DNA from 3 places in the Paenibacillus sp. 203 genome. Region 1 is predicted to be linked to each of the others. Evidence: riboswitches for the same ligand, from Rfam matches in the RefSeq annotation. Region 1 holds a riboswitch; each other region holds the start of a gene.
The links. Region 1 has a riboswitch for cyclic di-AMP ahead of WA407_RS25860 (C40 family peptidase). Riboswitches for the same ligand answer to the same signal wherever they lie in the genome.
Positions count from the first base shown of each region.

Region 2: another riboswitch for cyclic di-AMP. It lies ahead of WA407_RS10960 (hypothetical protein); the one in region 1 lies ahead of WA407_RS25860 (C40 family peptidase).
Region 3: another riboswitch for cyclic di-AMP. It lies ahead of WA407_RS15745 (TrkH family potassium uptake protein); the one in region 1 lies ahead of WA407_RS25860 (C40 family peptidase).

Region 1 is NZ_JAXCHD010000024.1:18,612-23,331, forward strand. Features, by position in the region: gene WA407_RS25845 (hypothetical protein) at 59-352, shown strand; gene WA407_RS25850 (4a-hydroxytetrahydrobiopterin dehydratase) at 470-769, shown strand; gene WA407_RS25855 (GNAT family N-acetyltransferase) at 848-1,354, opposite strand; gene WA407_RS25860 (C40 family peptidase) at 1,660-2,160, opposite strand; cyclic di-AMP (ydaO/yuaA leader) riboswitch at 2,166-2,303, opposite strand; gene WA407_RS25865 (hypothetical protein) at 2,579-3,406, opposite strand; gene WA407_RS25870 (M1 family metallopeptidase) at 3,418-4,720, opposite strand, start outside.
Region 2 is NZ_JAXCHD010000004.1:330,622-335,341, reverse strand. Features, by position in the region: gene kdpA (potassium-transporting ATPase subunit KdpA) at 1-1,604, opposite strand, end outside; gene WA407_RS26740 (potassium-transporting ATPase subunit F) at 1,756-1,833, opposite strand; gene WA407_RS10960 (hypothetical protein) at 2,017-2,412, opposite strand; cyclic di-AMP (ydaO/yuaA leader) riboswitch at 2,528-2,695, opposite strand; gene WA407_RS10955 (glutathione peroxidase) at 3,162-3,647, shown strand; tRNA gene WA407_RS10950 (tRNA-Leu) at 3,740-3,822, opposite strand; gene WA407_RS10945 (urease accessory protein UreF) at 4,085-4,720, shown strand, end outside.
Region 3 is NZ_JAXCHD010000006.1:172,721-177,440, reverse strand. Features, by position in the region: gene WA407_RS15755 (LysR family transcriptional regulator) at 72-977, shown strand; gene WA407_RS15750 (potassium channel family protein) at 983-1,660, opposite strand; gene WA407_RS15745 (TrkH family potassium uptake protein) at 1,679-3,019, opposite strand; cyclic di-AMP (ydaO/yuaA leader) riboswitch at 3,428-3,580, opposite strand; gene WA407_RS15740 (CPBP family intramembrane glutamic endopeptidase) at 3,842-4,720, shown strand, end outside.

The DNA.
Region 1 (4,720 bases):
ATTTCCGGTATAATAAGGTGATTATGTATTGAATGGCGGAACCATTGGAGGAAATGGCATGGGAGTAAAGCATGGGCGTGAGTATGAACAAATTTTGAACGATTTGACAGAGGCTGTGGGGCGCATCCCAGATAGCTATGAATTTTTTGAGATGGAAGCAGAAGATTGGGACAGGCTGGATCCGGCGGGACGTCAGGAAGTCAATGAAGCTTTGGCAGAAGACTTATTTTATGCACTGGGTACAGAGCCCACAATCACTGTAGGGAGTGGCGTTGTGATCTATGAGCCGGAGCAGCATCGCATCTATGTACTTATTGGGGACGAGGAGCTGACGTCAGTCCCTTTGATTTGAGGTCCGTCTTATGGATTTATCAACGGGGCCGTGGTAATATGTACACCAATATATCGTAGTTTTGGCCGTATTTAAGCGGTCGAAAGGCTTCCGTATAAACGGGGAGGAGTTCGTAACATGCCTTTTACACAAGAAGAGATTGAAGCACATCTGGAGAAACTGGAGGGCTGGGAACTGGAGGAAGGACGTTGGATCGTCCGAAAATATAATTTTTCCAGTTTTATGAAAGGGATTGCATTCGTGGATGAAGTTGCCGCTATATCTGAAGCATTCAATCATCATCCATTTATTACGATTGATTATAAGACCGTGACTCTGCGTTTGACCTCTTGGGACGACGGCGGTATTATGGCCGTGGATATTAAGGAAGCCCAACAATATAATGAAGCTTTTGAAAAAATGCGCAGCAGTCATTGAGCTTGTAATGATCTGTCGTATGATGATAAAAGCGCCTTCGCTATACAACATTGTGGTTGTATGCCGAAGGCGCTTTTATCATAGAATCTGGGTTGGGTGCTCGGGACGATATACCATACAATAAAATGGTTTTTTGCCATCAGGAGTCTGGCGTTCATAGGTATCTGTAAGCTCAAATCCAGCCGCCTTATAGGCCCGGATAGCGCGCCCATTCCAAGTGAGCACCTCTAGATCAATTTCATTCTTCGGGTTGCGTCGTTGAGCTTCCTCTGCAATGGCACGGACAAAATCAGAGCCTTTGCCATGTCCGCATCTGTCAGGATGCATTCCAAGACCTAGCCGGGTCACACCGATCATAGGAAAATATTGAGCAAATCCCGTCAGTTTGTTCTCTTTATCCAGTACGGCAACATATTGCTCTTGGCGAAGCGTGGGACTTCCAAATTCGACTTCAAGCGCCTTCATTTGTTCCCAGGGGAGCCAACCGTATATGTTATAAGGTGGATCATAGTGCCACTCACAGATTGCAGCGGCTTGATGCTCGTCCATCGGTACGATCCGATAGTTGGATATTGAGGCCGGCATGTGTTCCATCCTCCTTTTACACAGGTACTTCAATCATTAACAACAGATTGTAGACAAGTTGCAGAGGAATGGCAAGCGTGTTTATTTCATACCTAAGTCGGGTATACATTCAATAAGAAGGAATTACTGCTCATATGCTCCCCCAGCGGTGACGGTAAAACCGACGATGTTCGCTACAATTGAAACCTTTTGAGGTCTCAGTTCGTCAGTAAAGATAATAATTGCTGATGTTGTGGACATAAAAAACCGCAATTCGATTCCGGCCAGAATCAAATTGCGGCTAGGGTTAGCTTGCTGTGCGTTAGTTATTCTACGTTATCGTCATCAGGAATGTCTGAAGCTACAGAATGGTAAGCGTCTGTGCTCATAATTCTTTTTGCACCGACATAGCGGTTAGCGTAATAATTTTCGTTCAGTGAGCTAACTACTACACCACGTGAAGTCGAGGAGTGGGCAAATTTCCCCTCACCTACGAAGATACCTACATGGGAAATGCCTCTTCCTGTGGTGTTGAAGAACACCAGGTCCCCAGGTCTCATTTCATCGCGGGATACAGAAGATCCCATTTTGAATTGTGATCCGGATTGATGCGGAAGTTTAATTCCCAGTTTGTTGTATACGTACATTGTGAAGCCGGAGCAATCGAATCCCTCGAGTGTAGTGCCTCCGCTTCTGTAGTTCGTTCCTTTGGCATCTTGGATGACCTGGTCCATCTTAGAGTCTGCATATGCACTGCCGCCACCGAATGTAAAAGATGTAAAGGCAATGGCAAGACCCATAGCTGCGATCGTTAGCTTCTTCTTCAAAAAAAATATACCCCTTCCAATGCCTGCGAGGTTAGCTTAAGGATTCGGTAGAAGGTTCCCCTATGACCACTCTGTTGCGAGATCAATTCACCCAAACTGGTTCCCCCGCTTCCTAGGTGCCAGGAATTAGGCTTAACTTAAGATGTGCACCTTGGAGAGCAGTATTCACAATAACGTTATTTTTGAGATAAAGGTTACAATAAAGATTACAAAGTTGTTACTATCAGTTCACTGCGATTATTGTAACAAAGACGGCTGGCTTTGGCAAATGTTTCATTGCAAAAAGTTACAAAAAAAATCTGCTCCTAATGTCCCAGGAACAGATCTTGTTAACAGTATTCAGTTATGTGTCGTTTGCGCGGGTATGAATCATGTTTTTCGACAGACGGAAATGAAGTAAAAAACATAAAGGCAGGGCTTAGCTTCTACTAGAGATATCGGTATGCCATAGTCTGTACTGCGAACTGATATGCCACAGCCTGACCAGACTAGTAACAAAATGATACGATTGCTGGAGAATGAGCGCCAGCATGCCAGTCCAAATCATCGCCACGGTGCCAAATAGACCGAAGACCAGCAGCACACAAGCACCGAGCAAAAGGGATATACCGACAGCTGGGAGGAGCTGGCGAAAGAAGGCGAGCAGGGACGATAGTATGGCGTGACCACCGACAGTACCCAGTTGCATATACAGGATGCACTGCCGAATGAACCATCCGTATGCCATCCATCCAATGACATAGGGCAATAAATGCAGCAGATAAGAGGAAGATTGAAGTGCTCCTGCTACAATAGGGTAGAGTCTCGGTACTACCCAAAAGGCGGGAAGCAGCAGCAGTCCCAACTCGATGGTGTAATACAACAGCGACGACATGCCATGGCGTTTCATACCCTTGAAAAAGGACAGGCTTTGCGGTTCAGTCGCATCGGTATGCAGACTTTGATATATTCCGGCTCTAATGAAGGGAGTGATCAGTATGCGTAGTACAGTCGCCCCTAGTAGTATCCACAAATACACATGTACTTCCCGGCTGTCCATCAGAGCAATCTGACTCTCCATCCAAAATAAGGTCTGTCCCAGTTCGTTTTGACCCTGATCAGGATAACGGAGCAATAGCGGGATAACGGCAGACTGCACCAGCCGATAGAGAAACACCCCCCACAGTAGTCGATACAGAAATAAAATGATAACGATATAGAATCGTATGCGCACCAGCGCCCAGCCCTCTTTTATAACAGTCCGCATCTATAGACACCTCACCATGACAGACTTCCAAGCAGTGTCTCCAACAGCTTGGTTACACTAACACTCCAACGGGTTTGTTGCTTTTCGTCCAATTCGGCCTTTAGGCTATTGTTAATATGCTTGTTCTCCAGTGCAATGGTATATAGGGGATCAAGGGTTACATAGGAAACGGGAGAAGTACTTTTGATCCGAAAAGTTGTGCTTTTGCCCGCGCCGTCCCAAGCCTTGAATATCGTGGTACCATCCTTGAAGGTAAATTGGACAGGGATCTTGGGATAATCCGCCCCTTTTTTGCTGACCGTCACGACTGCTTCATATCCATTCTCCAGCTTGTGGTTTGTGATGTGATCCACTGAAAAGTCCGCCATCTGGCCGTCATATACATACTGTTCAAAATAGTGGCTCCATGAGCGTCCGGTGACTCTCTCCACGATACGTTGAAAATCCATTGAGGACGGATGCTTAAATCGGTACGTCTGGACGTAGGTCCGCATAATGCGATCCATTTTTTTCATACCCACCTGACGTTCAATGCCCCGTAGTACCAGCTTGCCTCGAGAGTAGGCATTTTGCGCATACTCAGCAGCTGAGCCATACTTCCATGACTCACGGTTTAGCGGCTGTGGGGAAGCTACCTGTCCCGATTGTAATGGCAGGTTGGGGGTAAGCCCATATTCTTGCTCCATAAGCCGCTCCTCTGCATAGGAGGTGAAGCCTTCATCCAGCCACGGCTCCTCAAATTCATTATTGGCTACCATTCCGTAGAAATATTGATGTCCAATCTCATGAACTAATGTCCGTTCCAGACTATAGCCAGGATTCAGATTACCCGCAGCAGCGGCCGTGATGAGTGTCGGATACTCCATACCGCCGGCTCCATTGCCTGATTTGGGTGGAACCACGATGGATAGGGTGGAATATGGATAAGGCCCGTACCATTTGCTGTAGTACGAAAGGGCGGCCTTCGCTGCGCTCATATAGCGCCCTTTGAGCTCCTTGTGCGACGGGTCAAGGTAGAGCTTGATTTTGACACCAGGGACTTCAGCAGAAGAAAAGGGTTCTTCTACGGTTACAAAGTTGGGTGAAGCGGACCAGGCAAAATCGTGTACATCATCGGCATAAAATTGATATATTTTTTGGCCGTTCTGTCGGACGGCACCACGGGTGGGAAATCCGGTCGCTGCTACGATATGAGTTTCAGGCACCCGAATCCGTACGCTGTAAATTCCAAAATCGGCATAAAACTCGGAGTTACCATGATACTGGTGGAGGTTCCAGCCCTCCTCGGCGCGTCCACGCTGTCCTTCAGTCTCG
Region 2 (4,720 bases), on a different contig from region 1:
ACGACCCCGATCAGAATGGCTCCAAATAACTTGTTGTCCGTGCGCAGTGTCCCCGTCGTCACCGGAGTCGGTGCTTTGGCATTCAACGAAGCCGCCACAGCCAACAATGCAATCATAGATACATATCGTCCGAAGAACATAACCATCCCCGTCGTCATGTTCCAGAATACATTGTTATCCGAAAGACCTTCAAATCCCGAACCGTTATTTGCGGCAGATGACGCATATTCATAGAGCACCTGAGTCAACCCGTGATAGCCAGGGTTCGTGACCGCATCGTATCCCCAATGACTCATAAATGCAAGTGCAGTTGGGGCGAGAATGAGAAACGGATGTACCAAAATGGCAATCGCGATCAGCTTCATTTCCTTGCCTTCAATTTTCCTCCCCATAAATTCCGGAGTTCTCCCGACCATCAGTCCGCATATAAACACACCCAGAATCGCATACATCAGCATATTCATCAGTCCGACACCCTTGCCGCCAAAAATGACGTTTAGCATCATTTCTCCCAAAGCAGCCATGCCACCCAGTGGGGTTAGTGTATCATGCATATTATTGACTGAACCTGTCGTTGCCGCTGTTGTGACCGCAGTGAATAAAGCCGATTGTCCAATGCCGAAACGAACCTCTTTCCCTTCCATGCTTCCCTGAGAAGCATCCACACCCAGTGTCTGGATTAACGGATTACCTGTCTTCTCAGACACATACGTAATGGATAGAAAAATAAGAAACAATACCATCATGGAGCTAAAAATAATCCAGCCCTGCTTACGATTACGGGCAAACAATCCAAAGGTATACGGCAACGAAGCCGGCATTACCCACATTGCCAAAATTTCCAGCACGTTCGTCCAAGGACTTGGATTTTCAAAAGGATGCGCAGAGTTAGCTCCCGCATAACCACCCCCGTTTGTCCCCAAATGCTTGATGGACTCCAGAGAAGCAATGGGTCCCATAGAAATCTGCTGCTGTGTTCCGCTCAGCGTCGTAATATCCGCCGTAGGCTGTAGCGTCTGGGGCACCTTCAATCCAACCAGCACCAGCGTAAGCACAAAGGCCAGCGGCAGGAAAATTCTTATGATGGCTTTAATAAAATCTTGAAAGAAATTGCCCATTCCTTCACCGCGCCGCGTCAATCCTCTCATAAAAGCCGCAGCAACCGCAAAACCGGAAGCAGCCGAAGTGAACATCATCATCGTGACGAACGCCATCTGCGTCAGATACGTAAGCCCGCTTTCTCCGCTATAATGTTGGAGATTCGTATTCGTCATAAAGCTGATTACCGTATTAAAAGCTAGTGATGCTTCCATATTACTGTTTCCAGCCGGATTACCGGGAAGCATTCCCTGTAAACGCAACAGCAAGTAGCTGATTGCCACAAGCACGGCGTTCGTAGCAATGAAACTCATAACATACGTAGTCCAACGCATGCTCTCCATTTTCTTCAAGCCTACTACCTTATAAATCAGCTTTTCTGTTCTGCCAAAAATCCGATCCGTCCGATTGGGTTCATTCGAGAATACATGATACATATATGTACCCATTGGCTTTACCAAGAGCAGCAATATAACGATCACAATTCCAATTTGAAGCAGCTCCATCCTTTATTCCTCCTTCAAAATGCTCCTGCGTTTGGAACAACAGACCTGCTTCCAGAGCACCAATTGTGTGCACACGTTTGCGAAAACCTGCTACCTATGATGCTTTAATGTTCAGATCTGTTGTTCCCGCCCACTCTATCCCTACCAGTGACTAGAACTTTTCAGGGTTCAGGAGTGCGTAGATTAAATACATAAACACAATAGCCGTAAGCCCGAGTATAACGATCATCCTCTTCGTCCTCCTTTAGAGGTCTGCGCATCACACCAGCGTACAAACAGCAGTATCACTCCATAACTCACAGCCATGACGAGCAGCATGTATATATCCATCATGTTTATACCCTCCGTATCGGTCTTCAGATCGCCATTCTTATTTCATCATAAAATCATAAAACAACTATGTTATAAGTGCTTATCCGTTCAGCAGAAAACCCACCTCTCCGTTCAATGTGTAGATCACATGGTCCGCTCCCAATCCCCGATAAATTCCTTGTGGATTACAGCCGTGTGTAATAACATAGATCGATTCCGATGTTAGCGGCCGACATATTTGCAGGAAACGGCAAGTCAGATTCAAGCTGTTCTCAAACAAATACACACTACCAATTTCTTTTTTTGGAAAATTCCATTTTCCCGCTTGCATGGTATTGATGCGGACAATGTGCTCCACACCCATTTTTTTGAGCTGTCGTTCCTCCTGGGCGCTATTCGTCAGAACTGCAAACGCCAATTTTTTGTAAATAAGCAATTTCACAAAACTTCTGCCCGCTTCATTCGGTGCAGTGACAATAATTAACCGACCTTCCATCAGTAGCTCCTCTCCCGGTATAAAAAGACAACAAAAAGAAGCCGAAGGAAAAAGGCTTTCCTCCGGCTTCTGACATATCCATGATAAAATAAACCATGGCTGCACACGGCGGTTTGTTGCCTCTCCCTGTACGCTTACGAGGTTAGCTGTCGGATTCGGACGTGAGAGTCGCCCTATTTCTGGCACTTGACCGGAAAATTCACCCCATGAGACACACGGCAAGCCGTACAGTCTCGATTGGTTCCCCCGCTTTTGCAACTGCAAAATTCAGCGCTATAGACATTTCGTTGTTGCTTCATTCAAGTTAATTTGAAATTACGTCTTGAATCATACACCCGCGCATGGAAGACTGTAAAGCTCAACTGCGGGGTTATAAATCGGCCTTTAGAGCATAGAAGATTAATAATAACGCTTACAATGCAACTATGCTTCTCACAGCTCATTCAATCTCTGTTTTTCATCCCTTTTTGAAAATGACAAGCATGTCAATATTGGCGTAGGGTAGAGCGTTTTTGGCCTTTTTTTGTAAAAAGAGAAGAAAATACGCTATATGTACCAGCTAAGCACCGATTGAACCCGCTTTTATAAGAAGAAACACCTTAATTCGCTCCATTTGCGGTGCGATTTACTGTTTTGAACAAAATACGATTTTACAGCGGCAGAAGGCTTAATACAGCTTTTCCAGACTTGCAACCTCACTTTGAATTGCTTACAATTTAATTGCTGAATATTGAATAAGGAGAGATACTATGACCGTTTATGAATATGATGCGCAAACCCTGCAAGGGAAACCAATTCCGTTATCCACATATAAAGGGAATGTTCTGCTTATTGTGAACACAGCCAGCAAATGCGGGTTAACCCCCCAATACAAAGCGTTACAAGAGCTATATGACCAGTACCATGAACTGGGGCTCGAAATTTTGGGATTTCCCAGCAACCAATTCGCCAAACAAGAGCCAGGGTCCAGCGAGGAGATTTCCGAGTTTTGCCAGATCAATTATGGTGTTACCTTTCCGATGTTCGCCAAGACAGATGTCAATGGCGATCAAGCGCACCCCTTATTTCGCTACCTGACCCAAACAGCTCCGGGGGTATTAGGGTCCAAAGCGATCAAATGGAATTTTACTAAATTCTTAATTACACGAGAAGGTAACGTATTTAAGCGCTATGCACCGCAAACCACTCCAGATAAGTTGGCGGGAGATATAGAGAAGCTTTTGCAGCAAAACTGATATTCTTCTTTATCACAGTTATTAAAACAAAAAAAGCATCCCTTCACGTAAAGCGTGTCAGGATGCTTTTTTTAACTAGGTCTTGCATATAATGCGGTCGAGAGGACTCGAACCTCCACGGGCGTACGCCCACTACCCCCTCAAGATAGCGTGTCTGCCATTCCACCACGACCGCAAATCATAATGTATTGAGGCAACAGATTTATTATACTCTCTCATCAACTATTTGTAAACACAAATATAATAATTATTTTATATGTTATTTTATCTAACATATATGAGCGATAATAATATTTAATTTGACAAAAAGGCTACTAAAATGTAAATATATATTACATACATTTCGAATTTTTTCGTTATCCCTAAGTAAAGAGTAAAATAATATAACATAAGGATTCACTTCGAGGAGGCGAACCGCCCTGCATAAAGGCAACCGTTTGCTGAACTATGCATTATTGTTGGACCCTTCCCTACCTGTTGGTGGCTTCACCCGTTTTAACGGACTGGAGAAACTATTCCGCAACGGACATTTGAACAGTCTACAAGACTTGGAACATTACATGCTGAATGATTTGTATCCTCAATTTACAACCGTTGACGGCATGGCTATCAAAAGTCTGTATGTCGCCATCCAGCAGAATGACGGTTGGCGGATCGCTCTCATTGATAAGATGCTGCATACCCAACGTCCCTCCTTGCAGCATGTGAAGGAGTTGCGTCTATCCGGTCAGCGTCTACTTAAGCTCGCTAAGGCTCTTTATCCTTGGCTTGAATTTGACCAGTTGGAATCCATACTCATTCAATACAATGCAATTGGCACACTCGCTACCGTTCACACCTGGATTAACTTCCTTCTCGTAAACGATGTAGAACAGACCGTTCACGGCTATCTTGGCGCAGCGGTGTCCTTCTGTGTGGAAGATGCCTTCAAACTACTCAATCCTCCCTATGAGGAAAAGAACCCTTTTATGGAGCGTATGACCAGCGAGCTGCTCTCCGCATGGAAGAAGCTTAACAAACCTGAGCCAACTGCATTTCAGCGTCGCCTTCTTCACAGACATTGGTCCAGCTCC
Region 3 (4,720 bases), on a different contig from region 1:
GCTTATAATGGAATTGCAATATACGTATTAATTATTATGTCTTTTTTGCATATAGAGAGGAAGTGGATGATTTGTTTGAGGATTTGAACGCTTTTGCCGTCATTGTCGAGCAGTCCAGCCTGAATAAAGCCTCCAAACTGCTGAATCTGTCCCAACCTGCCCTGTCTCGCAAAATTGCGAAGCTGGAGGAAGAGCTGGGTGTGAATCTTTTTGATCGTCGGGGCAAACGGCTCGAAATTACGTCCACTGGCCGATTTGTTTATACATTCGCGCTAGAGCAACGGCAACGACAGCTTCGCTTCTTACAAAAGCTGTCCCAGCACAAAAATGAAGCCCAGAGTATGCTTACACTCGGGGCTAGTCTCACGACACTCCAAACGACGCTGCCTACCCTCGTCGAAGCTTTCATGAGCAAGCATCCTCAAACCGAGCTAAAGCTGCTCACCGGTAAAACTCATGAAATCGTCGCCTTTGTACGTGACAAAAAAGCAGACGCCGGTATTGTCGGGTCTGCCATTCATGAAGCCGGACTGCGTTGCATTCCGCTATTTGATGATCATTTGGAGCTCGTTGTTCCCATTGGACATGAATTAACCGTCAAGACAGGAACGGCCTCGATGAAAGATCTGCAAGGATTGCCGATGATTATTTTCTCCAAAGGAACCTGGTACCGCAGTCTGACGGATGACTTGTTCCAGCGCAGCGGCATCATGCCGGATATCCGTATGGAAATCGACTCCTTCGAGGCAATTGTACGCCTGCTTCCAACCTGTAAGGCTTCTGCCTTGCTGCCCAAATCCTATTTGCGTAGCGAACTATTACGGGATAATGGACTCACTGCATTATACTTGCCCGATTTGAAGGAGACACGCCGAACGACCTCCCTCATTTACTCGGAGACGACCGATCTCGGTCCGACAGCACGACGCTGGATTAGCGAGACACGTGCGTCGTTTGCAGGCTACCGTATGGTGTAGAGGGTTTAATCCTCTTCATTAACATTAACAACCTCATCCTCAAAGCGACCGATATTGTCATTCGAGCCGATGATGACCATGATATCGTCTGCTTTTAGCCGATCCATAGCCGTCGGTGCGATCAGGATACCGTTCGCTGTATGAAGCGCCACGACGCTACAACCAAAGCGGGTACGGGCATTTAGCTCTGCTAGCGTTTTGCCATTCAGACATGCAGGTACATTGAGTTCCACAATACTGTATTCCTTAGACAACTCCAAATAATCGAGCAAATTAGGCGTGACTAGCTGGTGAGCCACCCGGATACCCATATCCCGTTCTGGATAAATAATCCGGTCCACACCGAGCTTTTCTAACGCACGCCCGTGCAGCACAGATATGGCTTTGGCTACAACTTTTTTCACACCCAGCTCCTTCAGCAAAATGGCGGTGAGGATGCTTACCTGAATGTCATCACCAATAGCAACAATGCCACAATCGAAATTACGGATGCCCAGTGATCGCAACGAATCTTCATCGGTAGCGTCCGCCACGACAGTATGTGTCAACATCTCACTCATACTGTCCACAACATCCTCATTCCGGTCAATGCCTAGCACCTCGCACCCCATATCAACCAATTGCAAAGCCAGGCTTGAGCCGAACCGCCCCAAGCCAATAACTACAAACTGCTGCGTTTTCATATCTACTCGAAAACTCCCTTATCCTATAATCATTTTGCCTTCCGGATGACGATACAATTCTTTACCCTTTTTCGGCCCCAGTGCATAAGCTAGCGTGAGTGGCCCCAGTCTACCTGCAAACATCGTCAGGGTAATCACCAACTTTCCTATGACTGTCAAATCAGGTGTAAGCCCCATCGACAGCCCCACCGTACCAAACGCAGACACCGTCTCAAACAAGATCATCAGAAAATGATGATCTTCGGTTGCCGACAAAATCATGGTCACCCCGATCACGAACAGCAACCCCAGCAGTGTAATGGTCAAAGCCTTGTAAATTCGTCCCTGCGCAAGTCGGTACTTGAACAGTACAATATCTTCCCGCCCCCGCAGCATCGAAATCACCGCTCCAATGAGCAGGGCGAATGTTGTGGTCTTAATCCCGCCTCCAGTGGAACCAGGAGAAGCCCCAATAAACATGAGTATGATGATAAAAAACTGCGTAGCCTGCCGCAAGCCTGCGATGTCCAGCGTATTGGCACCTGCGGTACGGGGAGTAACGGACTGGAATAAAGATCCCAGTAGCTTACCACCCCAATCAAGCGAGCCAAGAGTCCTTGGATTCGTAAACTCAAATACAAAAATCACGAGCGTGCCGACTACAATCATTGCGCCCGTCATGCTGAGTACCACCTTGGTATGCAAGGACAGTCTCTTGCGCTTGCGATATTCTGCCAGGTCTGACATCACTACAAAACCAATGCCGCCAGAAATAATTAGAAACATTGCGGTAAAATTAACAATCGGATCATATACATAACCTGTCAAGCTGCGAAATTCACCGAATAAATCAAAACCAGCATTGTTAAACATGGAGATGGCATGCCAGATTCCAAAATAAATCGCCCTGCCTACGGGCATATCAAAGGACCAGCGAACCGAGAATATCGTAGCGCATACGCCTTCAATAACCAGTGAGTACAGCAATACCTTACGGATTAACCCGACAATTCCCTCTACAGAAGTCTGATTCATCGCTTCCTGCAAAATGAGGCGCTCCCGCAAGGAAATCCGACGTTTGAACACCAGCGCGATCAAGGTAGCCATAGTCATAAAGCCGAGACCGCCAATCTGAATGAGTGCAGCGATGACGACTTGACCAAAGGTTGTGAAAAAGGTCCCTGTATCCTTAACGACAAGCCCTGTTACACACGTCGCGGACGCGGCAGTAAACAAAGCGTCTATAAACGCAAGTGGCTTTCCTGTTGTATTGGAGATCGGCAGCATTAACAATAAGCTACCTATTAGAATGATAATGGCAAAGCCCGCAACGAATATCTGCGGTGGAGAAAGCCGAAGCCAGCTTGCATTGGGATTCATCTATTCATCACTTCTCTCCTAATCCTTAAAACTATAAATCAGTGATTTAATACGGTGTAAGCTCGCTACGCGTTCCATTTGATCTTTCGATCGTCGTTGCCCCTGAATTTTTTGATTTTTCCAAACCTTAGTTAACTATAATTAGCATTCCCTGAATACAGGAAGAATGCATGTCAAGCACTACTCGGCCCCCTGTGCTATTGGCGGGCAGTAGCGAAGGGGGCAGAATTGTTCTGAAGAAGCGAAGCGTTTGCCTTTATCTCCGGATTTTAACCATTAAAGGGGGTATACAATAAAAAAATCCGGGGATAACAGCAATCGGAAGAATAATCTGCACCCGCAGCGGTCTAACCAATCCAAACACTTTTATACGCACAAAAAAAGACACCGGAAAACCGAGTGCCTGACTTGGTTCCTGCTCATAGCCTACGAGGTTAGCTGACGGATTCGGGCAGCACAGTATGCCCTATTTACACTTCCGATCCAGCAGGATCGGTTGTAAAATTCACCCCAGTAACATGGTTCCCCCGTTTTCCCATAGAAATTCGGCTCAACTGTATATCATTACCTATGTATTTCATAGGCATTGCCTCAAGATTATAATCCTTCTATATCCAGATCACAAAACCGATTTCGCCGAAAAAACGTGAAATTGGCTTTATTTTGCGAATGGGCATCGTTTAATCGCAGCTTATCTAATTTTATTGGAACTTTAAAGTGCTTTCACTCTATTTTCATGAATATCGCTTGTCTGTTGGCGCGAACCTGTGCAGTATGATATCTTTAATGGATGTTCTTATTTACAGATTAAGGAGGAAACTCATGAATCCTATCGGGAAACCGGTCGTGCTCACGGCCAACTTCAAAAAATTAGGCTTGCTGGGCGGGATTGGCCTGATTTGCTTTTTTATCTTTCAATTGCTTATTCCCTCGCTTAGCAATCCGAGTCCAGAATCAGTAATGAACGCAAAGGTCATCAGCAAACAAGAAGCGGTCATACACGCATTGGACTTCGCCCGCTCCGAGCTGGGCTATACTGAATCACAGCCTGAGGAGCCTGTCGTGACCTATCAGGCCGAAACAGATTTGTACGGTTATTTATCTAGAGAAAAACTACTTCAACAGTACGACCGTACATGGAAAAAAAGTTACCCTTACGAAACCTTTCGGGTCGATCTGCCTGAATCCTCAGCGAAGAGTAAACTGCAAATTCATGTGGATTTATCCACTGGCAAGGTCGTTAGCTTTAAACGGATCACCTCCAGCACCAATTACACACAGGCTGATATTTCTACGGATGAACAAGCACGTAACAGGCTTGTACGTGTGGCTGAGGACGGCATGACGCTCGAAGCCAAGGAGCAGGCGGCCGCAGTATGGGTCAAGCGCTTTGGCTTTAAGCCGTCGGATTTGAAGCTTGCGACCACTGAACAAGAAGGCGGATTAAAGTATACCGTAGACGATAAAAAAATCGGCGCCTCGGTACTTACACTGGCTTTTACTTTTGAAGACGGTGATGTTCGCTCCTTCACCCAAAGCTTTTCGGCCCCGTCGTCCTATACCGATTATATCGAAAAGCAAACATTTTGGGCGAATTTGATGACCTATGCGGGTTATGCCCTATTTAGCTTTGTACTGGGTGTACTTGCCATTGTGTATGCGTCACTCACCCGACGACATACTTCATTTGTACGCGGCATT